One region of the Nonomuraea sp. NPDC049625 genome, then DNA from elsewhere that is predicted to be linked to it. Evidence: riboswitches for the same ligand, from Rfam matches in the RefSeq annotation. Region 1 holds a riboswitch; the other holds the start of a gene.
What was found. Region 1 has a riboswitch for glycine ahead of gcvP (aminomethyl-transferring glycine dehydrogenase). Riboswitches for the same ligand answer to the same signal wherever they lie in the genome.

Region 1 (14,975 bases):
ACACCCGGTCCGCCGCCGCCGTGCGGGATGCAGAACGTCTTGTGCAGGTTGAGGTGGGACACGTCGGCCCCGAACTCGCCCGGCTTGGCCAGCCCGACCAGCGCGTTGAGGTTGGCCCCGTCCACGTAGACCTGGCCGCCGGCCTCGTGCACCTTGGCGCACACCTCGGTGATCGTCTCCTCGTACACGCCGTGCGTCGAGGGGTACGTCACCATGATCGCGGCCAGCGCGTCACGGTGCTTGTCGATCTTGGCGTCGAGGTCGGCCAGGTCCACGTTGCCGTCGGAGTCGCAGGCCACGACCACGACCCGCATGCCCGCCATGATCGCGCTGGCGGCGTTGGTGCCGTGGGCGGAGGACGGGATGAGGCAGACGTCGCGCTCGCCGTGGCCGTTGGCGCGGTGGTAGGCGCGGATGGCCAGCAGTCCGGCGAACTCGCCCTGCGAGCCGGCGTTCGGCTGGATGGAGACGCGGTCGTAGCCGGTCACCTCGGCCAGCCAGCCCTCCAGCGTGCCGATCAGCTCGCGGTAGCCCTCGGCCTGGTCGTCCGGCGCGTACGGGTGGATCGCGGCGAACTCGGGCCAGGTGATCGGCTCCATCTCGGTGGTCGCGTTCAGCTTCATCGTGCAGGAGCCGAGCGGGATCATGGAGCGGTCGAGCGCGATGTCCTTGTCCTGCAGCTTGCGCAGGTAGCGCAGCATGGCGGTCTCGGAGCGGTGGCTGTGGAAGACCGGGTGGGTGAGGTAGCCGGACTCGCGCGCCAGCGAGGCGGGCAGCGCGTCCGCGTCCAGGGCCACGCCGGCCCGCTCGACGCCGAAGGCGGCCCACACCTTGGCGACCTCGGCGGCGCCGGTCTTCTCGTCGCAGGAGATCGACACGTGGTCGTCGTCGACGCGCCAGAGGTTCACGCCCTGCTCGACGGCGGCGGCGACCACCTCGGCGGCCCGGCCGGGCACGCGTACGAGCACGGTGTCGAAGAACTCGCGGTGCACGACCTCCAGGCCCGCCTGGCGCAGCCCGCCGGCCAGGGCCACGGCGTGCCGGTGCGCCCGGTGGGCGATCCGGCGCAGCCCCTCGGGGCCGTGGTAGACGGCGTACATGCTCGCGATGACGGCGAGCAGGACCTGCGCGGTGCAGATGTTGCTGGTGGCCTTCTCGCGGCGGATGTGCTGCTCGCGGGTCTGCAGGGCCAGCCGGTACGCGGGGTCGCCGTCGGCGTCCACCGACACGCCCACCAGGCGGCCGGGAAGCTGGCGCTGCAGGCCCTCGCGTACGGACATGTAGGCCGCGTGCGGCCCGCCGAACCCGAACGGCACCCCGAACCGCTGCGAGGAGCCGATCGCGATGTCGGCGCCCAGCTCGCCGGGCGCGGCCACGAGGGTGAGGGCCAGCAGGTCGGCGGCGGCCACGACGAGCGCGCCCGCCTCGTGCGCGGCGGCGGCCACGGCGCGGAAGTCGCGCAGCCGCCCGGACGCGCCCGGGTACTGGACGAGCACGCCGAAACACTCGGGCAGCCCACCCTCGAGGGAGTGCTCCACCAGCGTGATGCCCAGGGGCTCGGCCCTGGTGGCGAGCACGGCCTTGGTCTGCGGCAGCGCGTCGGCGTCCACCACGAACACGCTGCTCTTGGACTTGCCCGAGCGGCGGGCCAGGGTCATCGCCTCGGCGGCGGCCGTGGCCTCGTCGAGGAGGGAGGCGCCCGCGACGGGCAGGCCCGTCAGGTCGGAGACGACGGTCTGGAAGTTCAGCAGCGCCTCGAGGCGGCCCTGCGAGATCTCCGGCTGGTACGGGGTGTAGGCGGTGTACCAGCCCGGGTTCTCCAGCAGGTTGCGCCGGATGACGGCGGGGGTGATCGTGTCGTGGTAGCCCAGGCCGATCATGGAGGTGAGCACGCGGTTGCGCCCGGCCAGGGCGCGCAGCTCGGCGATGGCCTCGGCCTCGCCGACGGCGGCGGGCAGCTGGAGCCGGTCCTTGGCCCTGATGGCCTCGGGGACGGCCACGGCCACCAGATCCGCCACGGACTCGAAGCCCACGGCCTCGAGCATGCGCTGCTGCTCGGTCGCGGATGGGCCGATGTGCCTGGACGAAAACGGCGGAGCTGACAGGTCGGTCATGGACAGTGCCTCCCGAGGCTATGGAGACCGGCGCCGTGGCGCGGGCGAATGCCGGGTCTCCCCCTCTGTCAGCGCGGCGACGCCGCGACCTGAGAGCTTCACCCCGGGAACGGGGCTTGCACCGTCGGTGAGGCACGCCTGGCGGGCGCGCCTGCTTTCCAGAGTTGCCTCACCCGAGCGGTACAGGGTGCCTGAGAGATTCCGGGGAGGGTTGCTCCTTCGGCGCCCTGAGACCGGCGGGTCCCAGGGACTCTCCCGCACGGGGTCGTCAGCCTTGCTGTCCTAGATTACAACCCTCCGCGTTACGCATGAATTTCCCCGTCGATGCGTTATGTGCGGATTGCCCGGTGGGCCGCGTCCGGCGGCCCACGGCAGAAGGGGGTGTGCTAGCTGAGGCGCCGCGCGCGGCGACGGCGGGCGAGCTCGTCAGCGGGGTGGTCGGCCGGGACGCTGTCCTCGACCGCCGCTCGTTCCCCCGGCAGCTCCGCGAGGGAGCCCTCGACCTCTCGCCAGACCCGGCCGAGCGCGATGCCGAACACGCCCTGACCGCCTTGGAGCAGGTCTATCACCTCGTCGGCCGAGGTGCACTCGTAGACGCTGACGCCGTCGCTCATGAGCGTGATCTGCGCGAGGTCGGCGACCCCGCGGTCACGCAGATGCTGGACGGCCGTACGGATCTGCTGCAGCGACACCCCGGTGTCGAGGAGCCGCTTGACGACCTTGAGCACCAGGATGTCCCGGAAGCTGTAGAGCCGCTGGGAGCCCGAGCCCTGCGCGGCTCTTATCGTGGGCTCCACGAGGCCCGTGCGCGCCCAGTAGTCGAGCTGCCTGTAGGTGATGCCGGCCGCCGCGCAGGCCGTCGGCCCGCGGTATCCGATGTCCGCCGGCAGCGACGCCGGCTGTTCGTCGAAGAGCAGGCCCTGCTCTCCGGCACGCTGCCGCGCGCTCTCGCGCCGAACCGGATCTTCCTGGCCGGCCGTCTTTCCCTCGCCGCTGCTGACCGCCACGCGGACCTCCGGCTTTCTCTCATCCCGCGGCCTGATCTGGGGGTTCGTAAAGGGCGACCACGGGTTTCACTTGCACCGTAGGACCGTGACCATGCTCAGTCAACGATCCGGCTCGGCGCGTCGTGAAGCGTAAATGCACCGAAATACCTACCCCGCCCTGCCGAAGTCTTCGGGAGTGATCGTGTCAAGGAACTCTCTGAACTTCTCCACCTCGTCTTCCTGGTCGTCCGGGATGATCACCCCGGCCTCCTGGACGACCTCCTCGCTGGCGAAGATGCGCGCTCCGGTGCGCAGGGCGAGCGCGATCGAGTCGGACGGCCGCGCGCTCACCTCCACGCCGTTGGAGAAGACCAGGTCGGCGAAGAAGATGCCGTCGCGCAAGGCGACGATGTTGACCGCTCGCAGGCCGACGCCCAGAGCGCTCAGCACGTCTCGGAAGAGGTCGTGGGTGAGCGGACGCGGCGGTGGCTCCTCCGCTTGGGCCAGCGCGATGGCCGTCGCCTCGGTCATGCCAATCCATATAGGAAGGAACCGCTCCCCGTGTGCCTCCTTGAGCAAGACGATCGGCTGATTTGTGGGCATTTCGACTCGAACGCCCACGACCTCCATCTGCAACACGGGCTGCTCCGTATTCCTGACCGGTCACCCGGCACAGCTATTTGCGGGTCGCTACTGCTGACTGGCTACTGCAATTCAACGTAACACCCGGCGGGCATGGAATGCGCCTCCGCCTCCCAGCTCGCCAGGGTCTCAACGCCCCAGTACGGACCGGATCCCCGACCGCACAAGGGATGCGTGCAGGTCGAGCAGGAGTGTGGAAAGCTCCCTGGCGACCTCGTCGGCCTCCCCGATGGCGCCGGGGGCCCGCCGTTTGAGTATGGGCGCGACCGCCTGCTCGACGAGCCCGCACTCGCGCTCGGCCGCGGCCTTGACCGCCCGCAGGTGGCGGGCGCGCAGGCCGAAGCGGGCCAGCGCGCCGATGCTGCGGGCCACGTTGAGCGCCTCTTCGTCGTAGCGCCTGGCCACCGGGGCGAGCAGCCCGTAGTCCTCGAGCTCGGTGAGCGTCTCGTCGTCGATCTCCGCCGCCTCGAGCAGCTCGGCCCGGCTGAGCCGGACCTCCGTCTTCTCCTGGACGGCGCGCGGACGGCCGAAGCTCTCGGCCATCCTGTCCTTGATCACCCGCAGCGGCAGGTAATGGTCGCGCTGCTCGCGCAGGATGAAGCGCAGCTGCTCCACGTGCAGGTGAGTGAACTTGCGGTAGCCGGACGGGCTGCGCTCCGGCTCGATCAGCCCCTCACCCTCCAGGAAGCGGATCTTGGAGATCGTCACATCGGGGAACTCGCCCTGCAGGAGCGCGAGCACCTCCCCGATGCTCATGTGAGAGCGTGCCGCCTGGGAGGTCATGTGACCTCCCGGGACGGCGCGTCCACGAGTCGCTCGCTCGGCTCGATCATGCGCCGGCGTGGGTCCGCATCAGGAAGACGAGGCGGAACTTGCCGATCTGCACCTCGTCTCCGGAGTGCAGGGGAACCTCCTCGATGCGTTCCCTGTTGACGTAGGTGCCGTTGAGGCTGCCCACGTCGCGCACGGAGAACTGACCGCCGGGGTGGCGGTAGAACTCGACGTGGCGGCGGGAGACCGTGATGTCGTCGAGGAAGATGTCGCTCTCCGGGTGGCGCCCGGTCGTGGTGAGGTTTTTGTCCAGCCGGAAACGGCTCCCCTGGTTGGGGCCCCTGGTCACCGTGAGCAGCGCCGTGCCGGGCGGCAGCTGCTCGACCAGAGCCCGCTCCGCCAGGAGCATGTCGCCTGCCTCAGCCTCGTATGCCTCGATTCCCGCGATGGAGATCGTCGACGTGGTGTCCCCGGAGACCTCGGGTCTGGTCAGCGGTGACCCACAGCGGGAACAGAAACGGGCATCCTCGGGGTTGGCGTGCCCGCACTGCGTGCAGTAGACGCTCGGCATCGATCGGCTCGGCCTCCTACCGCGAAGACGCGGCGACGGTGCTCAAAGACGCGCCTCGCTTCGCTTTTTCAAGTTTGCGAATGCCGCAAGATACGCTGATCAGCGGCAAAGGTCAAGGCGGGGCACTGGACTGTGGTTTGGACGCAGACAAAGTTACCGCCGCTTCCGCCCCTTGGTCCATGCCGCCGCGCGTTTCTACATTACGATCTTGCGGCACTGTCTGGGCACGTCAACCCTAATGGCTTTTTTCCTCACCCTCCGCGACGATTGTTCACATGGCGGCCTGCTCCACGATGCGGGCCCACCGTTCGAGCAGGGCCTGGGCGCCGTCCATGTCGCCCGCCTCGGCCCACAGATCGGTCACGGGCTCGGTGGCCGCGGGCAGCACGAGCACCCAGCTCCCGTCGTCGTGGGCCACCCGCACGCCGTCGGTGGTGTCGATGCGCCGGCCCTCGTGCTCGGCCTCCGCCGCCTCGATGACCGAGCGCATGACGGCGCCCTTGGCCGCCCACGGCGTGGGGATCGTGCGCTTGAGCATCTTGACCTCGGGGATCCTGGCGTCGATCTGGCTGAGCGACAGGCGGGTGCGGGCCACCAGCCCGAGCAGGCGCATGAACGAGGCCAGCCCGTCGATGGCCGGGCTGAACTCCGGCACCACGAAGCCGCCGCGCCCGTCCGCCGCGAAGATCATGTCGGGGCCGGCGGCGGCCGAGGTGAGGGCGTCGAGCGCGGTGGAGGTCCACTGCACCTGTACGCCGTGGAAGCGGCAGACCTGCTCGGCGACTCTGGTCGTGGTGACCGGCAGGGCCACCTGGCCGCCCCTGCGCTCGGCGGCGACGAGGTCGAGGACGACGAGCAGGGAGCGTTCGTCGTTGATGAGCTGGCCCATCTCGTCCACGAGGGCGATGCGCTCGCCGACCGGGTCGAAGCGGACCCCGAACGCCGCCCGCGACGAGCTGACCAGCTCCGACAGGCGCTGCAGGTCGCGGCGGCGCTCGGCGAGCGTCTCGGTGGGCGAGACGTCGTCGAGGCGGGCGTTGACGGTGAGCACCTCGACCCCGACGCGGCCGAGGAGCGTGGGCAGCACCAGCGAGGAGGTGCCCCCCGCGCAGTCCACGACGACCTTCATGTCCCTGACGTCGCCCACGTCCACGTGCCGCAGGAGCTCGTGGGTGTAGTCCTCGACGGCCCTGGCCGGATACGTGAGCTCGGCGATCTCCCCCGGGAACGCGCGCCGGAACTCCTGCCGGGAGAAGACCCGCTCCAGCTTGCGCTGCGCGGCCGGGGGCAGGTCCGCGCCGCGGCCGTCCATGATCACGATGTCCACGCTCTGCGGATCGCCCGGGGTGGTGCGCAGGGTGATGCCGCCCGCGGCCGACTCGCGGGCCGTGTGGAAGCGCGTGACCGGCAGCGGGGCGGCCTCCAGGTCCAGGACGTTGATCGCGCCCGCGGTGAGCGCGCCGATGACGGCCCGCTTGAGCGCCCTGGCGGCCAGGGAGCAGTCGCGGGAGGTGACGACGTACTCGCCCTTCTTGAGGGTGGTGGCGTACGCGCTGGCCAGCCGGACGCACAGCTCGGCGGTGATCTCGACGTTGACCAGGCCGCTGACGCCCCTCGGGCCGAACAGGTTGCGCTGGCCGCGCGACTCCCAGATGACGCTGGTGTTGACGACCGCGCCGGCCTCGATGGTCTTGAACGGGTAGACCTTGACGCCGCTGGAGACGTACGCCTCGGGCTCGATGACGCACTCGTCGCCGATGACGGCGTTCTCCTCGATGCGGGCGCCGGCCATGATGTCGGTGCTCTTGCCGATGACGCAGCCGCGCAGGTGGGCGCCGGGGCCGAGGTAGACGTTGTCGTGGACGACCGCGCGGTGCAGGAAGGCGCCCTCGCGGACGACCGCGTTGTTGCCGAGCACGGTGTACTCGCGCAGCTCGGCGCCCGCCTCGACCTTGGCGTAGTCGCCGATGAGCAGGGGGCCCTTGAGCACGGCGTCGGGGTCGACCGAGGCCGAGTCGGCGACCCAGACGCCCGGCGAGAGCTCGAAACCGCCGATCTCCAGGTTGACCCGGCCGGACAGGGCGTCGGCCTGGGCCTTGAGGTAGCTGTCGTGGGTGCCGACGTCCTCCCAGTAGCCGTCGGCCACGTAGCCGTAGATGGCGGCGCCGCTGTCGAGGAGGGCGGGGAAGACGTCCGAGGACCAGTCGACGGGCTCGCCCGCGGCGACGGTGGCGAGGACCTCGGGCTCCATGATGTAGATGCCGGTGTTGACGGTGTCGGAGAAGACCTGGCCCCAGGTGGGCTTCTCGAGAAAGCGCTGAACGCGTCCCCCGTCGTCCACGATGATGATCCCGAATTCGAGGGGGTTCGGGACGCGCTTGAGGCCGATTGTCACAAGTGCCGAATTTTCACGATGAAACCGGATCATGTCGGTTAAATCGATATCTGTCAGGGCGTCGCCGGAGATCACCAGGAAACGGTCGTCGCGGAGCCGGTCCTCGGCGTTCTTGACGCTGCCCGCCGTGCCGAGGGGCACGTCCTCGGTGGCGTACTGGAGGCTCATGCCGAGCTCGTCGCCGTCGCCGAAGTAGTTGCGTACGAGCGCCGCCAGGAACTGGAGCGTGACCACCGTCTCGGTGATGCCGTGGCGCTTCAGCAGGCGCAGCACGTGCTCCATGATCGGGCGGTTGACCACGGGCAGCAGGGGCTTGGGCTGGTTGGCGGTCATGGGACGCAGCCGAGTTCCCTCTCCGCCTGCCATGACGACCGCCTTCACCCGATCACTCCTTTTTGGCCGAGGTTACGAGTTGCAGCACCTGTACCACATACAACACGCCTGCCCACCAGTACAGGCCCGTTCCCCAAAGCGCGAACGCCCACCCGACAATTCGTGCTATATCGGCATACCACCCCGTATGGGAGGCAAGGAAGAGGAGAGGGAAGGCGTACATGAGGTTGAACATGGCAGCCTTGCCCAGGTAATGCACCTGAAGTGCCTTGTAGCCATGTTTGCGAAGTACGGGGATGAAACAGGCGACGAAGAGTTCGCGCCCCAGGATGACCACGACCAGCCACCACGGGATCACGTCGCGTAGCAGCAGGCCGATGATGGTGGCGAAGACGTAGAGCTTGTCGGCGGCGGGGTCGATGATCCGGCCGAGCCTGCTGGTCTGGTTGAAGGCGCGCGCGATCTTTCCGTCGAGCCAGTCCGTGAAACCGGCCACCGCGAGGATCGCGATGGCCCATCCGTCCGCCTTGGGCCCGAGAACCAGCCAGAGGAAGACGGGGACGCCGAGGAGTCGCAGGAAGCTCAGCAGGTTGGGAACCGTCCAGATACGGTCCTCGGCGGAAGTTTCGCTCACGAGCAGACCCTACTGCGTGGAACTCTGACACAGCGGTCCCGCATGGGGCGCTCACATTTCCGCCCTTCCCGCCCACCCCGGAGTGAGGTCAGGTGCGCAAGAAGGCGTGGGTGCGGCCCAGCTCCTCGAAGCCGAGCTCGGCGTAGAAGTCCTTCGGCCAGTCGGCCGCGTCGGCCACCAGGAAGATCAGCTCGGCCTCCGCCGCCTTGGCGAGCAGCGCGGTCATGAGGGCGCGCGCGTGCCCCTTGCCCCGATGATCCGCGCCGGTGAAGACGCTCTCGATCTGGGCCACGCCGCCGTGCTCGTACAGGTCGGCCCTGGCGGCGATCTCCCCGTCCGGGGCGCGTACCCCCCAGAAGCTCACCGCGTCGGCGCCGCGCAGCCGGCCCTCCACCCGCAGGGCGAGCCTGTCGATCACCTCGTCCGGCGCCTGCGGCAGCGTGTGGCGCCAGTCGCGCCGCAGCACCGGCAGCAGCTCGGCCAGGGAGATCCGCTCGGCCACCCCGGAGCCGGGCGGGGTCGCGCCGCGGAAGGCCATGATCAGGTTCGTCTCGTGCTCGTAGCCGGCGGCGAGGAACGCGGGCGCGAGCGCCGTACCGAGCCGGTCGTCGTCCACGCACACCAGCCGGTGCTCCCGCTCCGCGAGCACCTCGTCGGCCGCCCGCAGCAGCCGCTCCGCCGCCTCCCGGGCCTCCTCCGGAGTCTCCGGGACCGGCCCGGGGCCGACGATGAGCTTGTTGTCGTCGTGGGAGCCGGGATAGCGCCCGTCGATCACCGCGAACCCGCCCGGGACGGTCACCTCCCGCGGCGCCCTGCGGCGCGCGAAGGCGTGCTGGAAGCCCACCGCGCGAGCCAGGTCCGCGGCGCCGGTGTCCAGGGCCGCGTCCGGGGCCGCGGCCAGGTCCGCGGCGGGCTCAGCCGGCACGCCGCGCCGCCTCGAGGAACGCCCGGATGAGCGCCGAGTCCTTCACCCCGGGCGAGGTCTCCACGCCGCTGGACACGTCGACGCCCCACGGGGCGGCCGCCGCGATCGCCTCCGCCACGTTCGACGGGGCGAGCCCGCCGGCCAGCAGCCACTGCCCCGACGCGCGGCCGCGGACGGCCGCCCAGTCCCACGCCTGCCCGGACCCGGCGTGCGGCGCGTCCACGAGGAGCAGGTCCTCGTCGTAGGCCCCGCAGCGCAGGTCGGCCTCCGCGTCGACGGCCCTGATCAGCCGGAGGCCGAGGTCCTTGAGCGCGGTGAAGTCGCCGTGCGGGTGCCTGCCGTGCAGCTGGATGGCCCGTACGCCGGACGCCAGCGCCGCCGCGCGCACCGTGTCAGGGTCCTCGCCGCGGAACACCCCCACGGTCAGCACCTGGGCGGGCACCAGCGCGGCCAGCTCCGCGGCCCGCTCGGGCGCGATCATGCGCGGGCTCCGGGTCATGACGAACCCGATCGCGTCCGCGCCCGCCTCGACGGCGGTGGTCACATGCTCGGGCTCGCTCAACCCGCAGATCTTCACATACACCACACCCCCGACCCTAGCGGCGGCGGGGGCCACCGGTGACCATGCCCACGCCGGTCCACCCGGAGGATGAGCGGCCGTCCCCCGTCCGGCGGACGAGCGGGGCGGGTTCATGGGTGGGGTCAGGGGCGGGGGTCAGGGGCGAGGCAGGCGTACCGGGCGGAAGGAGGCGTCCACGAGGCCGGTGCGGTGGGCCACGACGGCGGCCTGGATGCGGTTGCGCAGCCCCAGCTTCTCCATGGCCGCCGCGATGTGGGTCTTGACCGTCGTCACGCCCACGTGCAGCTCCTCCGCGATCTCCGCGTTGGACAGCCCGGTGCCGACCAGGGCGAGCACCTCCAGCTCGCGTTCGGTCAGCCCTGCGGGCGGGGGCGCGGCGGCCTGCTCCTCGGCGTCCAGGAACCGCTCCACGACCCGGCGCAGCACCGACGGCGCCAGGAGCTGCTCCCCCGCCGCCGCCCGGCGCACGGCGTCCACCATGCGCTCCGGTTCGTCGTCCTTGACCAGGAATCCGACCGCGCCGGCCCGCAGGGCCGCGTACACGTTGGCGTCCTCCGCGAACGTCGTCAGCACCACGATCCGGGCGCCCGGCCGGGCGGCGAGCACGCGTTTGATCGCCTCCAGCCCGTCGACCCTGGGCATGCGCAGGTCCATGAGGATCACGTCGGGCAGGTGGCGCTCGGCCAGGCGGACCGCCTCGGCCCCGTCCACGGCCTCCCCCACGACCTCCATGTCGCCCGTGGCCTGCAGCAGCATCCGCACGCCCGCCCGTACGAGCGCCTGGTCGTCGGCCACCAGCACGCGGATCATGCGACGCTCCTGGCCGGGAGGCTGGCGGCCAGGAGCCAGCCGCCCTCTCCGTCGGGCCCGGCGGAGAGGGTGCCGCCGAGGGTGCGGACGCGTTCGCGCATGCCGGCCAGGCCGCGCCCGGACGAGGGCAGGCGCTCGACGACGGTGGGCGGGCGGCCGTTGCGGATCCGTACGGACAGGCCCTCCGCCGAGGGGGTGACGCTGACCCGGACCTCGGTGCCGGGGCCGGCGTGTTTGAGCACGTTCGTGAGTCCTTCCTGGACGATGCGGGCGGCGGAGGCCCTGGCGATGAGGGGCGCCCGGTCGGTGGCGGGGTCGAGTTCGAGGTCGACGACGAGCCCGGCGGCGGCCATGCGTTCGGCGGACTCGCGGACCACGTCGGCGGGGTTGGCCAGCAGGTCGGGCTGGCGTTCGGGGTCGCGCAGCAGGTCGAGCAGGTCGCGCAGGTCCTGCAGCACCTGGTGTCCCGTCTCGCGGATGTCGGTGAGCGCGTCGGCGACGGGGCCGTCGGGGGCGGTGTAGCGGGCGGCGCTGGCCCGCAGGACCATGGCGCCCACGTGGTGGGCCACGATGTCGTGCACGTCGCGGGCGATGCGCTCGCGTTCGGCGAGCTGGTCGGCGCGCACCTGGGCGACGGCCGCGCGGGCCGCCTCCTCGGCGCGCAGCCGCTCGGCGGCCGCCGCGGCCTGCCGCATGCCGAGGTAGCGGCCGATGGCGATCGGCGTGGCCACCAGCGTCATGAGGATGCCGACGCGGAACGGCGTGGTCTGGGTCTCCTGGCCGACGACGGCGATCGCGGTCAGCATGCAGCCGGCGGCGTAGGCGATGATCGTCCACGCCCAGGAGGTCACCCGCATCGCGAACACGCCGATCGCGATGAGCGTGAGGATCACGCAGGTGTTGACGACCTGGTTCAGATAGGTGTCGGCGGAGACGAGCAGCGCGCCCTGCAGCAGGAGCACCACCCCGGGCAGCCGCCGGGCGATGCCCAGCGACAGGCCGCCGACCACGGCGAGCAGGCCGACCACCCAGACGGGCTGGGTGCCCGCGTGCCAGGAGGTCCAGGTGCTGAGCACGGTGATCGCGACCCCGCCCGCCGCCAGCAGCGCGTCGGGGGTGACGTCCCGCTCCTCCAGCGGCCCCGCCGAGCCGCGCAGGTACGCCCCGAGCACGGCCGGGAAGACCGCCAGGAAGACCGAGTACACCCAGGTGTTCATGACGACCGGGATGCCGGGGTCGACGATGTTCATCGCGGTCGCGACCATCGCGGCGGCCACGGCGAGCACAGTGCCCCGCCAGCCGGAGCGGTATCCCACGACTCCGAGCGCCACGCAGACCAGGATCTGCGCCGTGTTGGACGTGAACGACCCGAGCTGGTCGGTCACCACCAGGAGCCCGGCCAGGTAGAGCGCGACGGGCACCGGCCGGCGCCGGACGAGCCCCATGGGCAGGCCCACCAGCAGCGCCATCGGGATGTTCATCTCGGCGGGCAGGTATCTGGTGTCGCCCGCGTGCGCCGTCGTCAACAGGTCCAGGCCCACACCTGAGACCGCGAGCAGGACATCCAGCGGCAAACCACGCCAACGCATGGACTCACGGTATCCGTGGAGCTTGTCGGCGGGGGTCCTCCTTGCGGAGGACCCCGTCTCCTCCAAGTGGCCGGAGGTCCGCCCGGAGGGCGGAGCGTCCACCCGCGATCTTGCCTTAGGTTCGGGGCATGCCCAATGACTCCGCACTTTTTCTCGGCCAGTTCTTCCGGGCGCCGACCACGATCGGGGCGGTCGCCCCCAGTTCGCGGTGGCTGGCCTCGGCTGTCTGCGCCCCGATCCCCGAGCGCGGCGAACCGACGGTGGTCGAGCTCGGCCCGGGCACGGGCCCGTTCACGGCGGAGATCCAGCAGCGGCTGGGCGGGCGTGGCCACCACCTGGCCGTGGAGGTCAACGAGCCCATGGCGCGGCTCCTGGCGGCCCGGTTTCCGGCCGTTGACGTGGTGAACGCCGATGCGGCGCGGCTGGGCGAGTTGCTGGCCGAGCGCGGGTTGCAGCAGGCGGACGTGGTGGTGAGCGGGTTGCCGTGGGCGGCGTTCCCGCAGGAGTTGCAGCATGCGCTGTTGAGTGCGGTGACGTCGGTGATGAGCCCTGGTGCGGCGTTCACGACGTTCTCCTACATTCACGCCATCCCGCTGAGCTCAGCGCGCCGGTTCCGGGCGCTGCTGGCCGAGCGGTTCGAGGAGGTCGTGCCGGGGCGTACGGTGTGGCGCAACACGCCGCCCGCCTTCGTCTTCCACGCGCGCCGCCCCCGCTCATAGGACGGGCACGTAAATCTCCGGCAAAGCTTCGGCGGAGGCGGCCGTGGTGCGCGCAGGCCGGGGTGAGTCTCTGCCTCGTCCCCGGAGCAACGTTCTCGGCCTCGGTGAACAAGCCCTCGGCATCCGCGCGGCGACCAGGCCGTCCCCGTCCACCCCCCGCTACCCGGACGCGGGGGAAGCACACCCGCGGATCAGCCGAACGACGGCGGCCGCTTCTCCCGCACCGCGCGCACGCCCTCGACCACGTCGGGGCCGGTGAAACCGAGGAACTCCATGGCCAGCGAGGCGTCGAACGAGGGCCCGGCCAGGCGCAGCCAGTTGTTGAGCGAGTATTTGGTCAGCCTGATCGCCTCCTGAGAGCCGGAGGCGAGCCTGACCGCGATCTCCATGGCCTTGTCGTGCACCTGGTCGTCGTCCACGCACAGGCTGACCAGCCCCATCCGCTCGGCCTGCTCGCCCGTGACGGGCTCGCACAGCAGCAGGTGGTATTTCGCCTTGGCCAGGCCGCACAGCAGCGGCCACACGATGGCCGCGTGGTCGCCGGCCGCGACGCCGAGCCTGGTGTGCCCGTCGATGATCCGCGCCGTACGGCCGGCGACGGAGATGTCGGCCAGCAGGGCCACGGCGAGCCCCGCGCCGACCGCCGGCCCCTGGATCGCCGAGACGATCGGCTTGGAGCAGTTGAGGACGTTGTAGACGATGTCGCGGGCCTCGGCGAACACGCGCAGCCTGGTCGCGTGGTCGAGGGTCATCTCCTCGATCATGGACAGGTCGCCGCCCGCGGAGAACGCCTCGCCCTCTCCCCTGACGACGACGGCCCTGACGCTGTCGTCCCGGTCGGCGTCGCGCCAGATCTCGCCCAGCTCGCGGTGGGCGGTCGCGTCCACGGCGTTGAGCCGGCCCGGCTCGCTGATCGTGACCCGCAGGACGCCGTCGGCCGGAGTGTCGATCGTGAGCTTGTCGTACGTCACCATGACCCCCGCAGCCGCTCCGCGACGTACTCGCGGGCCTCGACCGCCTGGTCGAACAGGCCCGGCAGGCCGAAGAAGCCGTGCACGGCGCCGTCCCATCTGCGGCTCTGCGCCGGCACGCCCGACTCCGCCAGGCGCCGGGCGTAGTGCTCGCCCTCGTCTCTCAGCACGTCGTACTCGGCCGTCACCACGGTCGCGGGCGCCAGGCCGGCGACGTCGGGCAGCCGCAGCGGCGACAGCCGCGGGCCGGCGGGGTCGGCGTCACCGGCGTACTGCCTGGCGTACCACGCCAGCTCGGCGGCGCCGAGCGCGTAACCCTTGGCGTATTCGGCGTGGCTGGGCGTGTCCATGGCCAGGTCGAGCACCGGGCAGACGAGCGCCTGGTGCGTGAGGCCCAGCCCGGCGTCGCGGGCCTGCCAGGCGGCGACGGCGGCCAGGTTGCCGCCCGCGCCCTCGCCGACGACCGCGACGCCGCCGTTGCCCTGGTAGAAGGCCGGCCGGGCGAACAGGTCGCGCACGACGGTCCACGCGTCGTCGGCGGCGGCCGGGAACGGGTGCTCGGGCGCGAGCCGGTAGTCCACGGACACCACCACCGCGCCCGTGCGGATCGCCAGGTCGCGGCAGAGCCGGTCGCTCCGTTTGACGCCGCCGTAGACCCAGCCGCCGCCGTGGAAGAAGACCGCGACGGGCAGCGCGCCGTCGCCGGGGTCGGCGCGGTAGATCCTGATGGGCACGCCCTCGGCCTGCTCGTCACGGACGAAGGGGAGCTTGGTGAGCGGGCCGCGGTGGATCGCCACCCGGTCGGGCTGCGCGCGCGTCTCCTGGATCTCTTCCGGGCCGAACGCGTCGTAGTCGGTGCCCGCGTCCGGCACGTAACGGGCGAGATAATCCCGCGCCTGAGGGTGCAGCGGCATGATCGCAGCCTATCGGGCCGC
Region 2 (14,975 bases), on a different contig from region 1:
GGCCGACGTCACCGACGAGGACGACGTCGTCAGGATGTTCCGGACCGCCTTCGACACCTACGGCAGCGTGGACATCGCCTTCAACAACGCCGGCATCTCGCCGCCCGACGACGACTCGATCCTGGAGACCGGCATCGACGCCTGGCGCCGGGTCCAGGAGGTGAACCTGACCAGCGTCTACCTCTGCTGCAAGCACGCCATCCCGTACATGCGACGGCAGGGCAAGGGCTCGATCATCAACACCGCGTCGTTCGTGGCCGTCATGGGGTCGGCGACGTCGCAGATCTCGTACACGGCGTCCAAGGGCGGCGTGCTGGCGATGTCGCGCGAGCTGGGCGTGCAGTTCGCCCGGGAGGGCATCAGGGTGAACGCGCTGTGCCCCGGGCCGGTGAACACGCCGCTGCTGCAGGAGCTGTTCGCCAAGGACCCGGAGCGGGCGCAGCGGCGGCTGGTGCACATCCCCGTCGGGCGCTTCGCCGAGGCCTCGGAGATCGCGGCGGCGGTGGCGTTCCTGGCCAGCGACGACGCGTCGTTCATCACGGGTAGTGAGTTCCTGGTGGACGGGGGCATCTCCGGCGCCTACGTCACGCCGCTCTAGCTCTGGTCCGGTCTGGTTTCCCGGGGGTCATATCGTGCAGCGTCCCGTCATCGGCATCACGTCGTACGTGGAGCCGGCGAAGTTCACGGTCTGGGACATGACCGTGGCGCTCCTGCCGTACATGTACGTGGAGCAGGTCGTACGCGCCGGCGGGCAGCCGATCGTGCTGCCGCCGGCCGGCGAACCCGCGCAGGTCGTCGGCCGCCTGGACGGCCTGATCCTGGCCGGTGGCGGGGACGTCGATCCGGCCCGGTACGGGCAGGAGCCTGGGGATCAAACCGGCTATATCCGCAAATTTCGTGATCAGGCGGAGTTTGGGCTGATCGCGGCGGCCCTCGACTCCGGCCTGCCGTACCTCGGCATCTGCCGCGGCCTCCAGGTGCTCAACGTCGCCCTCGGAGGCAGCCTCCACCAGCACCTCCCTGACGTCGTGGGGCACAACGGCCACTCCCCCGCCCCCGGCCGGTTCGGCCCGCTGCCCGTCACGCCCGTCCCCGGCAGCCGCCTGGCCAAGGCGCTGGGCACGGAGCCCGTGACCGTCCCCCACTACCACCACCAGGCCATCGACCGGCTCGCGCCCGGTCTCACGGTCACCGCCACCGCCGGCGACGGCACGATCGAGGCGGTCGAGCTGAACTCGGCCCCCTTCGCCGTGGCCGTGCAGTGGCACCCCGAGGCGGCCGAGGACGGCGCCCTCTTCGAGGCGCTCGTGTCAGCCTGCTGACCTCCCGGGGCTCATTCGACCGGTCCGAGCACACCGTTCAGGGCCACGGCCCCGGCGCCGTGCTTGGCCTCCAGGTCGCGGCGCTGCTCGTCGGTGGCCACCCAGACCTGCGCGTTCACCTGGTTGCCCCGCACGCTGGACGACACCGAGACGAGACCGTCGCCCAGTTCGGACTGGACCTCCCGCTGGATCGCCTCCAGCTCGCTCTGGCTGCGCGCCGCGCCGCTGAGGCACAGCGCGCCGCCCCACACCTCGCGGATCCACGCCTCGCGGCCGGACAGGTCGCCGGTGAACCTCAGGTTGAGCACCAGCCGCCGCGGGTCGTTCGCCTCCGGCGACTCAGCGGGGAGCCCCTTCATGTAGCTCTGGTCGAACCAGGCGCCCGCGAACTCCTCGGCGGTACCGGCCCGCGCCATCGCCTGGTCCAGCGCCTGCTGCGTGGCCTTGGCGGGATCGACCGGCCGCCAGCCGCCCTCCGGCGCCGGGCACGGGCTGGTGAAGTCCTCCTCGTGAGCGGAGGCCGCCTTCCTGGGGGCGCCCGGCGGCTCGGTGAGCGTCAGCCTGGTGCCGTCCCAGGTGCCCACGACGCGGTACTCGCCCCACTTCACGCCGCGCTGCGACTCGTGATCCACCTTGGTCCAGTCCCAGCCGACGACGTCCGGACCGCCGCACTGCGGTGGCGCCGACTCCATGACCATCACGCACAGCTGCGGTCCATGCCCGCCGCCTTCGAGTACCGTCAGGTTCGCCTCGTAACGGGGAGGGGACCCGGCCTCCGATGCGCCGCAGCCCGCGAGGGCCAGGGTGGTCAGCAGGCCGAAAGTCGCCGTTCGCCGATTCATATCCTTTCGACGTCACCACCCCCCGGAGTGGTTCATGAGCGATCAGAACGCGACAACAACCCCATCGCGGCACTAGGCTGACGGGCATCACCGGCGAAACCGTGCGGGAGAGCGCCCTGGCAGCCGGTCAGGGTCCCTGAAGGAGCAAGCCCTCCCCGCAAACCTCTCAAGGCAAAGGACCGCACGGCCTTTGGTGACCTCTGGAAAGCAGGCCCGCGGGCCTCGCCGAAGGTGAAAGTCCGGCAAAACTCGGGCGAAGCTCTCAGGCATCGATGACAGAGGGGGAGGATGCTGGCATCCAATCCTGTCCAGAGGTGCGAGAAATGTCCCGACCAACACCGCTACGAGACGTTCACGAGAGCCTCGGCGCCACGCTCACCGACTTCGCCGGGTGGCTCATGCCGCTCCGGTACGGGAGCGAGTCCGCGGAGCACAACGCCGTTCGCCAGGCGGCCGGGCTGTTCGACCTCTCCCACATGGGCGAAATCTTCCTGACCGGGCCGCAGGCCGGGCAGGCGCTCGACTACGCGCTGGTCGGCCACCTGTCGGCGCTGGCGACCGGGCGGGCCAGATACACGATGATCGTCAACGAGCGGGGCGGGGTGCTCGACGACCTCATCGTCTACCGGCTCGACGACGACGAGTTCATGGTCGTGGCAAACGCCTCGAACTACGAAAAAGTGGCAAAAGAGCTGATTGAGCGGTCGAAGGCGTATGACGTGCTGGTCGAGGACCGGTCGGACCAGTACGCGCTGATCGCCGTACAGGGGCCCCGGTCCCAGGAGATCCTCGCCACGCTCACCGACGCCGACCTCGACGGGCTCAAGTACTACGCGGGCCTGCCCGACCTGGTCGACGGGCGGCAGGCGCTGATCGCCCGCACCGGCTACACCGGCGAGGACGGGTTCGAGCTGTTCGTCGCCAACCAGGACGCGGTGCCGCTCTGGCACGCGCTCATGGCGGCGGGCGAGCCGCACGGCCTCAAGCCCGCCGGCCTGTCCAGCCGCGACACCCTCAGGCTCGAGGCCGGCATGCCGCTCTACGGCAACGAACTGGGCGTCGAGCTGACCCCGTTCGACGCGGGGCTGGGCAGAGTGGTGAAATTCGACAAGCCGGGCGACTTCGTCGGCCGGTCGGCGCTCGAGGCGATCAAGGACGACCCGCCCCGGCGCCGGCTCGTCGGCCTGGTCGCGCGGGGACGCCGGGTGCCGCGCCACGGCTACCCGGTCACCAAAGACGGCGCCGTCGTCGGCGAGGTCACCAGCGGTGCGCCCTCCCAGAGCCTGGGCAGGCCCATCGCGATGGCCTACGTGGACACCGAGGCCGAGTCAGGCCTGGCCGTGGACATCCGGGGCAGCCATGAACCTATGGACCTGGTAGAGCTGCCCTTCTACAGGAGGAACAAGTGAGCAACATCCCTGACGACCTGAGCTACACCAAGGAGCACGAGTGGGTGGCCGGCCTCGACGACGGCCTCACCGTGACCATCGGCGTCACGGCCTTCGCCGCCGAATCTCTTGGTGACGTCGTCTTTGTGCAGCTCCCCGACGTCGGCTCGACCGTCGAGCCGGGCGACTCCGTCGGCGAGGTGGAGTCGACCAAGTCGGTGAACGAGATCTACACTCCCGTCGGGGGTGAGATCGTCGAGGTGAACCAGGCCGTGGTCGACGACCCGAGCCTGGTCAACAGTGACCCGTACGGCGACGGTTGGATGTTCCGGGTGCGCGTCGAGGGCGACGCCGAGGACGTGCTCTCCGCCGAGGAGTACAAGGCACTCACCTCAGGCGATTCCTGACCTTTTTGCCGGGGCCCTGCGACGGGCCCCGGCACCAGCATGAAGGGCGCCATCAATGGCGATCAGCGTCTTCGACCTCTTCAAGATCGGCATCGGCCCGTCGAGCTCCCACACGGGAGGCCCGATGGCGGCCGCGCACAAGTTCGCCCGCGGGCTGCACGACGACGGCCTGCTCTCCCGGGTCGCGCGGGTCGAGGCCATCCTGTACGGCTCGCTCGGCCTGACCGGCAAGGGCCACGGCAGCGACAAGGCGGTCCTGCTCGGCCTGTCCGGCGAGAAGCCCGAGCTCGTCGACGTCGACTCCATCGACGGCCGCCTGGCCGAGATGCGCGAGTCGGGCACGGTCAGGCTGTACGGGACGCACGAGATCCGCTTCGTCGTGGGCGAGCACCTCGTCTTCGAGCGCAAGATCTCGCTGCCCGAGCACCCGAACGGCATGCGCTTCACCGCGTACGACGCCGACGGCGGGCAGCTGAGGGAGAAGGTCTACTTCTCGGTGGGCGGCGGCTTCGTCGTCGACGAGAAGGCCACGGGCGCCGACCGCATCAAGCCGGACGACACCGTCCTGCCCTACCCGTTCACCACGGGCGAGGAGCTGCTCAAGCACTGCTCCAACACGGGCCTGTCGATCTCGGCGCTGATGCTGGAGAACGAGAAGGCGTTCGGCCGCACCGAGGAGGAGATCCGCTCGGGCCTGCTGCGGCTCTGGGCGGTCATGTCGGAGTGCGTGCGCCGGGGCATCTCCAAGGAGGGCGTCCTGCCCGGCGGTCTCAAGGTCAAGCGCCGCGCCAATCAGCTCCACCGCCGCCTGCAGTCGGAGCCGGCGGAGAAGGACCCACTGCAGGCCATGGACTGGGTCGCGCTGTTCGCGCTGGCGGTCAACGAGGAGAACGCCGCCGGGGGCCGCATCGTCACCGCCCCCACCAACGGCGCCGCCGGCATCATCCCGGCCGTCCTGACGTACTACACCCGCTTCGTCCCGCACGCGGACGAGGAGGGCGTGGTCCGCTTCCTGCTGACGGCGGGCGCGATCGGCGTGCTGTTCAAGGAGAACGCCTCGATCTCGGGCGCCGAGGTGGGCTGCCAGGGCGAGGTCGGCTCCGCCTGCTCGATGGCCTCGGCCGGCCTCACGGAGGCCCTCGGCGGCACGCCCGAGCAGGTCGAGAACGCGGCAGAGATCGGCATCGAGCACAACCTGGGCCTGACCTGCGACCCGATCGGCGGCCTGGTCCAGATCCCGTGCATCGAGCGGAACGCGGTGGCCTCCAACAAGGCCATCACGGCCGCCCGGATCGCCCTGCGCGGCGACGGCCGCCACTTCGTGCCGCTGGATCGTGCCATCAAGACGATGCGGGACACCGGGCGGGACATGCTGGACAAGTACAAGGAGACCTCACGCGGCGGCCTGGCCGTCAACGTGATCGAGTGCTGAGCGCACTCTGACGGCCGGGTCAGCGGCGGACGTGCAGGCGGACGACGGTGCTCGCCTCGTCGTCGCTGACCTCGCGGCGGATCCTGCCGACGATGTCGTGGTCCAGTTTGCTCACCACCGCGCCCACGTCCGCGGTGGACGGGCACGTCAGGGTGACGCGCAGGCCGTTCTCGGTGACCCGCACCGCCGACCGGCCCAGCCCTTCCACGCCCTTCAGCCCGACGAAGAGCATCGCGGTGCCCGTGCCGTTGCGAGCGCCGCGGCGGCCCCAGCCGAGGCTGAGCAGGAGCCAGCGGAGCGAGACCAGCGACAGGAGCAGGAAGCTCAGCGCCAGCACCCACAGGGGCCAGGGCTCGTCGGCCAGCACCCGGCGGGCCTGGTTCGGGAGGACCTTGGCGGTGGCGGGCAGGTCGAAGAAGCGGCCGTGGCCGCGGAGCCAGGCGTACACGCCCAGGCCCAGCAGGGTGACGCCCACGATGGCCAGGCCGACGCGGTTGCCCGCGTACTGCCGCATCGCGGCCCCCTTGCCGCGCGGGGCTGTCCGTTGCGCGTCCGTACGTTCGGGCATCAGGCCGCCTCTCCGCGTGGCCGGGGCCTCTCGGTGCGTTCGGGCATCAGGCCCCCTTTCTGCGCAGCCGGACCACGACCTCGCCCGTGCCCAGCGTTCCCACGCCCGCCAGCCGGTCGCCCACCGCCGTGCCGACCTGCCTGAGCATCGTGCCGGAGCTCTCCGTCCCCGTCATGACCGTGACCTCGATGGTGCTCCTGCGCAGCCGTACCCGGGCCCGGTCCACCCCCGGCACCTGCTGGGCGGCCGCGCGGAGCGTGCGGCGCAGGCCCGAGCGGGTGATGCCGATGACGGTCCGCGGGTCGGACGTCTCCACCGGCACCAGCCTCGACTGGCCGGGCACGATCGCCAGCAGCAGCATGAACGTGCCCGCGCCCACCATGCCCGCGGCGGCGGTGGCCAGCTCGGGCCAGGTGGTCCTGCTTGCGAGCTCGACCAGTCTGTTCACGGGGACCCAGCCGAGCCGGTGGCCGAGCAGCCCTGACACGATCTCGGCCGCCGTCGCCCCCAGCCCGGCGGCCAGCGTGAGCGCGACGAGGGCTCCAGGGAGGGTTCGCGCCGGCCTGAGCACCCTGCTCGCCCGGCGCAGCCCGGTGTGCCGCGCGGGGACGGCGGCGCCGGGGACTGTCTGCTGAAGCGTGGTCATCACAACGACACACGTACACGGGTCCCCCGGGGCCGGAACCGCGCCCCCGCCGCCCGTTTGCCCGAACATTACGGGGCGGCCAACAAGGTGAACAACACTCATATTCATTTGCCCGATATGCCGTTACGCTGCCCATATGGACGACCGCCAGCGCTATGACCGCGCCACAGCGGTCCTCGAGCCGCCGTTCGCGATCCTCGATCTGGCGGCCATGCGGGCCAACGCGGCGGACCTCGTACGGCGGGCGGCGGGCAAGCCGATCCGGGTGGCCAGCAAGTCGGTCCGCAGCCGCCCCGTGCTCGAACGCATCCTGGCCATGGACGGCTTCCGCGGCATCATGGCCTTCACGCTCCCCGAGGCGCTGTGGCTGGCCTCCCACGGGTTCACGGACATCCTGGTGGCCTACCCGACGGCCGACCGGCACGCGCTGGCCGAACTGGCCGGGGACGAGAACGCGGCCAGGCACATCACCCTGGCCATCGACTCGACCGCCCACCTGGACTTCACCGAGGCGGCCGTGGCCGGAGTGAGCCCCCGGGCCGAGATCCGGACCTGCATCGACATCGACGCCGGATATATCGCCTTTGGCGGGAAATTTCGGGCTGGGGTGCTCCGCTCGCCGATCCGCGAGCCCGACGAGGCCGCCGACCTGGCCGCCGCCGTCGCCAAGCGCCCCGGGTTCCGGGTGGCCGGGCTGATGGCGTACGAGGCCCAGATCGCCGGGCTCGGCGACGACCCGCCCGCGAACGCCGCCTACACCCGCGCCGTCCGCATCATGCAGGCCCGCTCAGCCAGGGACCTCATCCTCAGACGCGGCCGCATCGTGAACGCCGTCCGCCAGATCACCGACCTGGAGTTCGTCAACGGCGGCGGCACCGGGTCCGTCGAGCGCACCGTACGCGAGAAGGCCATCACGGAGGTGGCGGCCGGATCCGGCTTCTTCCACCCGAGGCTGTTCGACTTCTACCGCCGCTTCACCGGGCACCCGGCCGCGCTCTTCGCATTGCCGGTGGTGCGCCGCCCGAGCGTGGACACCGTGACCGTGCTCGGCGGCGGTTACCTGGCCTCGGGCACGCCGGGCCAGAGCCGCCTGCCGCAGCCGTACCTGCCGGCCGGGCTGCGCTACGCCCGGGACGAGGGGGCGGGCGAGGTGCAGACCCCGCTGCTCGGCCAGGCGGCCCAGGATCTGCGGATCGGGGACCGGGTGTGGTTCAGGCACGCCAAGGCGGGCGAGATGTGCGAGCGCTTCGACGCGCTCCACCTCATCGACGGCGACACGCTGGTGGAGTCGGTGCCCACGTACCGGGGCGAGGGCCGGACCTTCCTCTGACGGCCCCCGGCGAGCCCCCTGCGGGTCAGCGGCGCCGGCGGCGGCGCCAGAGCATGACGGCCGCCCCCACGACCAGCACCGCGCCGATCCCTATCAGCACCGGCGCCAGGTCGGGCCGCTCCTCCTCCCACATCTCATCGGGATGCTCGCCGGCTTCGACCGGCCGCGGCGTCACCCCCAGCGCGTCGCCCACGGACGCCACGAAGTGCGTGGCCCTGCTCTTGACGTCGGACACCGTGCGCTCGGCGACCCGCTTGGGGCTCACCCGGTCGGCTATGGCGTCCACCGTCTGCGCCAACTCCGCGCGTGTCCGCGCGATCCGCCGCTCCAACTCGTCCGGATCGGTGTCAGCCATGGCTCTCCTCTCGGCCTCATGCTTGGCCGCGCCCGCTCCGCGTGCCGTGCGAGCTCCGTCGTTCGTGGTGCTGATCAGTCTGTCAGGTCGGCGCGCCGTACGGCACGGCGGCCAGGCCGGTAGGTTGGCGGGAAGGAACTCAGGAGGGCCCATTGACCGAAACCAAGCTCGCGCCCGGCGACGCCGCGCCCGAGTTCACGCTACCCACCGCCGACGGCGAGGCCGTCTCGCTTGACGCCTACCGCGGCAAGCGGGTGATCCTCTATTTCTACCCTGCTGCGATGACGCCCGGCTGCACCAAGCAGGCCTGCGACTTCCGCGACAACCTCGGCCAGTTGACGGCCGAAGGTTTCGTCGTTCTCGGCGTGTCTAAGGACAAACCGGAAAAACTTGCCAAATTCGCCGAACGTGACGCCCTGACCTTCCCCTTGTTGTCCGACCCCGACCTGACCGTGCATCAGGCCTACGGCGCGTACGGGCCGAAGAAGCTGTACGGCAAGGAGGTCGTGGGGGTCATCCGCTCGACGTTCGTCATCGACGCGGACGGAAAGGTGGAGCAGGCGCTCTACAACGTGAAGGCCACGGGCCACGTGGCCGGGCTCAAGAAGAAGCTCGGCCTGAGCTGACCACCCCGGCGGGCCCTCCCGCAGGGCCCGCGCCCGCCTTCACATACGCTCCTCTTCCTCATTGAGAGCGCTAAACTGTGTCAGGCCCGCATTGGCGGGGGCTGCGCGGGCGTGGCGAAATGGCATACGCGGCAGGTTTAGGTCCTGTTGGTGGTGACACCGTGGGGGTTCGAGTCCCCCCGCCCGCACACCTGTGCACCGGACCGGCCATTTCCCTGAAAACAGTGGCCGATATGCGAATGATTTGCGGGCCTGGCGAAAAGAATGGCTAGCCGCTGCTGGTCGGGACCGGGATCGGGGCCGGGGGGACGTCAGAACGCGGGGCCTTCGGCACCACCCAGCTGCAAAAGACGCGGTCCTTCCCGTTCTCCTCGCAGGCGGAGTCGTCGAGGCGCTCGGGCACCTGGAAACGCCTGGGCATCCGGTCCGGCTCCTGCCAGTACATCCCGTGCACCTCGTCCCGGTGCGCGAATCCGCTGACCACCGCAACGGCGGTGCCGCCCAGCAGGGCGCCGATCACGAGGCCGATGAGTCCGGCGCCGAGGACCTGGGCCTGCTTCTGGCGGAAGAACTCCCGGTAGGAGTCGGGATGCCGCGGCGGGGCGAGAGGCATGGTGAATCCGGGGCCCGGAGGGGCCTCGCCGTACTTCAGCCGGCTCCGCGCCCCGGACTCGTGAAGATCGTCGTCAGGGGTCGGGTCGCGCGGTGCTTCCTCTTCACCGCGCGACCCGGCGTCGCGATCATGATCCGCCATCACGATCTCCCTTTACTCGCCCACTAGAGGGGCGCTCCCAGAGACAAGAATGCCCAAGTCACCGTAAGCCCGGCGTAAGACCCCGGTCTGTTCCCCGCCACGTAAGACCTGGGTCGTAGACGCACTTCCACCTACAGGCGGAACAACGGTCAGACGGCGGTACATATCGTGATGGTGTGTTCGGCAAGGTGCGGGCGTGGTCGAGACGCCACGAGAAGCTGGCGGGCGTCCTCCGGGTCGCCCCGCTCGCCACGCTGTGCGCGATCCTGGCGATCCCGTACGCGACCGTCTCCCCGACCGCGGCCGTCGGCCCGTACCTCGGCGTGGCCGGATATCTGGCCCTCTCGGCGGTGCTGCTGCTGCCGCTGCTCTGGCGCGACCGCCCGGTCGCCTCGTTCGCCGCGATCGCGCTGATCAGCTTCGGGCAGTGGCTGGCGGGCGTCAACCCGCTGCCCGCCAACCTCGCCGTGCTGGTCGCGCTCTGGGCGGTGGCGTACCGGTGCTCGTTCCGCTGGAGCCTGGCCGCGGGCCTGGTGACGGAGCTGGGGGTGTTCCTGGCCCTGGCCAGGTGGGACACGCCCACCTTGGGGATGTTCCTCAGCGCCTCGATCTTCACGGTGACGGTCTGGCTGACCGGCCTGTACGCCAGCACGCGCAGGCGATACCTGGAAGGGCTCGAAGAGCGCGCGGAACGGGCGGAACGCGAGCGCGACCAGCAGGCCAGGATGGCCGCCGCGGCCGAGCGCGCCAGGATCGCCAGGGAGCTGCACGACGTCGTGGCCCACAACGTCAGCGTGATGGTGGTGCAGGCCGACGGCGCGGGCTATGCCCTCGACAGCGATCCCGAGCAGGCCCGCGAGGCCGTCCGGGCCATCTCCAAGACCGGCCGCGCCGCGCTCGCCGAGATGCGCAGGCTGGTCGGCGTCCTGCGCGAGGGCGAGCAGGACGGCACCGACTACACCCCGCAGCCGGGGCTCGGCCAGCTGGAGGACCTGGTACGCGGCTCGGCCGTGCCCGCGCGGCTCCAGGTCGGCGGCGCGCCCGTCGAGCTGCCCGAGGGCCAGCAACTGGCGGTCTACCGCATCGTCCAGGAGGCCCTCACGAACGCGCTCAAGCACGGCGGCCCGGGCGCCCAGGCGCTCGTGGAGATCGACTACAGCGGCCCTGAGCTCGTCGTACGCGTGACCGACGACGGCAGGGGCGCGGCGGCTCCCAGGAGCGCCGACGGTCACGGCCTGATCGGCATGCGCGAGCGGGTCGGCATGTACGGCGGCGCCGTGTCGGCGGAGCCCCTGCGGGGCGGCGGGTTCGAGGTGCTGGCCAGGTTGCCCATGGTCAAGGCGGCATAGAGGAGGTGGCCGGGTGATTCGCGTGATGCTGGTCGACGATCAGGAGTTGCTGCGCGCCGGGTTCAGGATGGTGCTCGCGGCCCAGCCGGACATCGAGGTGGTGGCCGAGGCCGGCGACGGCGCCGCGGCGCTGGAGCGGCTGGAGACCACCGAGGTGGACGTCGTGCTCATGGACGTGCGCATGCCGGTCATGGACGGCGTCGAGGCCACCAGCCGCATCCAGGGGCCGAAGGTGCTGATCCTGACCACGTTCGACCTCGACGAGTACGCGTTCGCCGCGGTCAAGGCGGGCGCGGCCGGGTTCCTGCTGAAGGACGTGCCGCCGGCCGACCTGGTCGAAGCGATCAAGATCGTGCACGCGGGCGACTCGGTGGTGTCGCCGAGCACGTTACGGCGGATGCTGGACAGGTTCGCCGCGCAGCTCCCGACGGACGACCCGGCGGCGACGGCCGACCTGACACCGCGCGAGCGGGAGGTGCTGCTCATGGTGGCCCGCGGCCTGTCCAACATGGAGATCGCCGGCTGCCTGCAGGTGGCGGAGGCGACGGTGAAGACGCACCTGGGGCGGGTGCTGGCCAAGCTGGGGCTGCGGGATCGGGCCCAGGTCGTGGTGTACGCGTACGAGGCCGGGCTGATCGTGCCGTCGCATCGACCCGAAAGTCATCGACCGAAAGTCTGACCGGAGTCATCTGTAGTCCTACACGAAGTCCATCCGCAGGTCCCACAGATCCTGAACTTTCCACTCCTAGCGTGGTTCGCGTTGAAAAACCGCGACAAGGAGTGAAAGTGACGCTCACCGATACCCGGCGCCAGGCCCCGCCCGCGGTGGTGGCCAGAGATCTGACCAAGGTGTACGGCGAAGGCGACGCCCAGGTGCACGCCCTCCGCGCGGTGAACGTGTCCTTCGCCACCGGGGCCTTCACCGCGATCATGGGCCCGTCGGGCTCCGGCAAGTCCACGCTGATGCACTGCCTGGCCGGGCTCGACGCCGCCACCTCGGGCACCGTGCACATCGGCGACGTGGAGCTGACCGGGCTGACCGACCGGCAGCTCACGCTGCTGCGCCGCGAGCGGATCGGGTTCGTCTTCCAGGCCTTCAACCTGCTGCCCACGCTCACCGCCGAGCAGAACATCCGCCTGCCGCTGGACATCGCCGCCCGCCAGGCGGACCAGCAGCTGTTCGACCGGGTGATCGAGACCGTCGGGCTGAAGGACCGGCTCGGACACCGGCCGAGCGAGCTGTCCGGCGGCCAGCAGCAGCGCGTGGCCGTGGCCAGGGCACTGATCAGCAAGCCGCAGGTGATCTTCGCCGACGAGCCCACGGGGAACCTGGACTCCCGCAGCGGGGCAGAGGTCCTGTCCTTCCTGCGCACCTCCGTACGCGAGCTGGGCCAGACCATCGTCATGGTCACGCACGACCCGGTGGCCGCCTCGTACGCCGACCGCGTGGTGTTCCTGCGCGACGGCGAGCTGGTCACCGAGATCGGCTCGCCGACACCGCAGTCCGTGCTGGACACGCTCGTCCAGCTGGAAAGGGCGTGACGAGGTGCTGAAGACGGCACTGGCCGGGCTGCGCGCGCACAGGCTCAGGCTGCTGCTCACCTCGCTGGCGATCACGCTGGGCGTGGGGTTCATCGCGGGCACGTTCGTGCTGAACGACACCGTGCAGGCCGGGTTCGCGCAGCGCGTCACGGCCGACGCGGGCAAGGTGGACGTGGCCGTGCTGCCCAAGCGCCCTGACGCGGTGCTGCCGGAGCGCGTCCTGGAACAGGTGCGCGCCCTGGACGGCGTCACCGAGGCGCAGGGCCTGATCCGTGCCGCCGCGCCCGTGCTCGGCAAGGACGGCAAGACCGTCGGGAACGCCCCCACCACGGCCCTGTCCATCGTCCGGGGGCCGCTCGACCGGACCGACATCGTCTCGGGCACCGGCCCCGGCACCGACGACCAGGCCGCCGTGCTCGACAAGAACACCGCCAAGGCCCAGGGCTTCAAGCCCGGCGACACGCTCACGGTGCTCGACGCCAAGCAGCGCAAGCACCGGTTCAGGCTGGTCGGGCTGCTCGACCCCGGCGTGGACCAGGAGCTCTCCTACACCGGCGCGGTCGGCTTCACCACCGCCACCGCGCAGCGGATGACGGGCGCGGAGGGCTACCGCGAGATCGACGTGGCGGGCCGGGCCCCCGGGCTGAAGCAGGCCGTCGCGGCGGCCGTCGGCGGCGCGTACGTGGTCAAGACCGGCGGCGAGCTGGCCGACGACCTGGCCAGGGCGGCCGGGGTGGAGACCCGCATGTTCACGCTGGGCCTGCTGATGTTCGGCGTCGTGGCGATGATGGTGGCCGCGCTGGTCATCTACAACACCTTCAACATCCTCGTCGCGCAGCGCACCAGGGAGATGGCGCTGCTGCGGTGCATCGGGGCCACGCGCGGGCAGGTGTTCGGCTCGATCGTGCTGGAGTCCACGGTGGTGGGGCTGATCGCCTCCGCGCTCGGCCTGGTCATCGGGTACGGCCTGGCCTCGCTCACGCTGACGGTCCTGGCCTCGTTCGACGCGCCGCTGCCCACGGACGCGGCCGTCACCCTCAGCCCCGCCACGATCGGGATCGGCCTGGCCGTCGGCCTGGCGGTCACGATGTGCGCGGCCCTGCTGCCCGCCAGGTCGGCCACCCGGGTCGCGCCGATCGCGGCGCTGCGGAGCCAGGCCGAGGAGCAGACCTTCCGCGCGAGCCTCGTACGCGGTGTCTTCGCCGCGCTCTTCCTGGTGGCGGGGCTCGGCACGACGGCCGTCGGCGTCTTCGCGCTCACGCCCGGCCAGCAGGTCTCGCTCTTCGTCGTCATGGCCGGGGGCGCGCTGACGTTCCTGGCCGTGCTGATCCTGGGCCCGGTGATGGTCAAGCCGCTGAGCACGCTGGTCGGCTGGATCCCCGGCAGGCTCTTCGGGGTGCCGGGACGGCTCGCGGTGGACAACTCGGGCCGCAACCCCAAGCGGGCCGCGACCACCACGGTCGCGCTGACCATCGGCGTGACGCTCATGACGCTGATCTCGGTGGTCACCGCATCCACCAGGCTGACGTTGACGGCCAAGCTGGACGACCAGTTCCCGATCGACTACATGCTGGCCGGCCAGCAGCGCGAGGCGGTCATCCCCCGGTCCGTGGCCACGGAGCTGCGCGGCAGGCCGGAGCTGGCCTCCGTGGCGCAGGTGCGCGCCACCAAAGCCGAATTCTCGGACCGGCGGCTCGAGGTCGGCACGTTCAGCGGGGCGATCGACCCGTCCGTGGCCGCCGGCTCCATGAAGGGCTTCGGCCCCGGGCAGGCGGCGGTGGCCGACAACGTGGCCACGGAGCGGGGTGTGCGGCTCGGGGACTCGGTCTCGCTGAGGACCAAGGAGGCCGGGGTCGTCTCGCTGAAGGTGGTGGCGCTGCTCGACGGGGCCCAGTCGACGCTGCCGTCGGTCATGGTCGCGGAGGCGGCGTTCGACACGTACTTCGGCGCTCTGCCCGACTCCCGCGTCCTGATCAACATCAAGGACGGCGTGGCGCCCGAGCGGGCCCGCAAGGTGGTGGACGCCGCCGTCGCGGCCTATCCGACCGTGCAGGTGTCCAGCTCGACGGAGGTACGCGGCCAGTTCGACGAGACGCTGGACATGCTGCTCATGATCATCACCGGGCTGCTGGGGCTGGCGATCCTGATCTCGCTCCTGGGCATCGCCAACACGCTCTCCCTGTCGGTCCACGAGCGCACCCGGGAGTCGGCGCTGCTGCGCGCCCTGGGCCTGACCCGGCCGCAGCTGCGCCGGATGCTGTCCGTCGAGGCGCTGGTGCTCGGGCTGATCGGAGCGCTGGTGGGGGTGGTGCTCGGCGGGGTCTTCGGCTGGGCCGCGATCAGGGTGATGGTGGACGGGGCCGTCCTGTCGGTGCCCACCGGGCAGATCGCGCTGTTCGTGCTGCTGTCCGGGG

Region 2: linked by a shared signal. The riboswitch ahead of gcvT (glycine cleavage system aminomethyltransferase GcvT) and the one ahead of gcvP (aminomethyl-transferring glycine dehydrogenase) in region 1 are both predicted to bind glycine.

What each region holds. Positions count from the first base shown of each region.
Region 1 is NZ_JBFAOQ010000005.1:517,009-531,983, forward strand. Features, by position in the region: gene gcvP (aminomethyl-transferring glycine dehydrogenase) at 1-2,114, opposite strand, end outside; glycine riboswitch at 2,283-2,382, opposite strand; gene AB0J87_RS24930 (MerR family transcriptional regulator) at 2,501-3,121, opposite strand; gene AB0J87_RS24935 (bifunctional nuclease family protein) at 3,269-3,739, opposite strand; gene AB0J87_RS24940 (MerR family transcriptional regulator) at 3,872-4,525, opposite strand; gene AB0J87_RS24945 (FHA domain-containing protein) at 4,572-5,084, opposite strand; gene AB0J87_RS24950 (mannose-1-phosphate guanyltransferase) at 5,356-7,860, opposite strand; gene AB0J87_RS24955 (CDP-alcohol phosphatidyltransferase family protein) at 7,865-8,446, opposite strand; gene AB0J87_RS24960 (GNAT family N-acetyltransferase) at 8,535-9,371, opposite strand; gene AB0J87_RS24965 (phosphoribosylanthranilate isomerase) at 9,361-9,957, opposite strand; gene AB0J87_RS24970 (response regulator transcription factor) at 10,087-10,761, opposite strand; gene AB0J87_RS24975 (histidine kinase) at 10,758-12,350, opposite strand; gene AB0J87_RS24980 (methyltransferase domain-containing protein) at 12,479-13,069, shown strand; gene AB0J87_RS24985 (enoyl-CoA hydratase/isomerase family protein) at 13,261-14,043, opposite strand; gene AB0J87_RS24990 (alpha/beta hydrolase) at 14,037-14,954, opposite strand; gene AB0J87_RS24995 (gamma-glutamyl-gamma-aminobutyrate hydrolase family protein) at 14,964-14,975, opposite strand, start outside.
Region 2 is NZ_JBFAOQ010000001.1:1,274,221-1,289,195, reverse strand. Features, by position in the region: gene AB0J87_RS06265 (3-oxoacyl-ACP reductase) at 1-598, shown strand, start outside; gene AB0J87_RS06260 (gamma-glutamyl-gamma-aminobutyrate hydrolase family protein) at 633-1,322, shown strand; gene AB0J87_RS06255 (hypothetical protein) at 1,334-2,164, opposite strand; glycine riboswitch at 2,259-2,356, shown strand; gene gcvT (glycine cleavage system aminomethyltransferase GcvT) at 2,488-3,573, shown strand; gene gcvH (glycine cleavage system protein GcvH) at 3,570-3,959, shown strand; gene AB0J87_RS06240 (L-serine ammonia-lyase) at 4,015-5,391, shown strand; gene AB0J87_RS06235 (hypothetical protein) at 5,411-5,959, opposite strand; gene AB0J87_RS06230 (DUF6286 domain-containing protein) at 6,006-6,605, opposite strand; gene AB0J87_RS06225 (amino acid deaminase/aldolase) at 6,742-7,935, shown strand; gene AB0J87_RS06220 (DUF3618 domain-containing protein) at 7,961-8,290, opposite strand; gene bcp (thioredoxin-dependent thiol peroxidase) at 8,443-8,916, shown strand; tRNA gene AB0J87_RS06210 (tRNA-Leu) at 9,022-9,104, shown strand; gene AB0J87_RS06205 (hypothetical protein) at 9,185-9,670, opposite strand; gene AB0J87_RS06200 (histidine kinase) at 9,847-11,019, shown strand; gene AB0J87_RS06195 (response regulator transcription factor) at 11,033-11,698, shown strand; gene AB0J87_RS06190 (ABC transporter ATP-binding protein) at 11,806-12,561, shown strand; gene AB0J87_RS06185 (FtsX-like permease family protein) at 12,566-14,975, shown strand, end outside.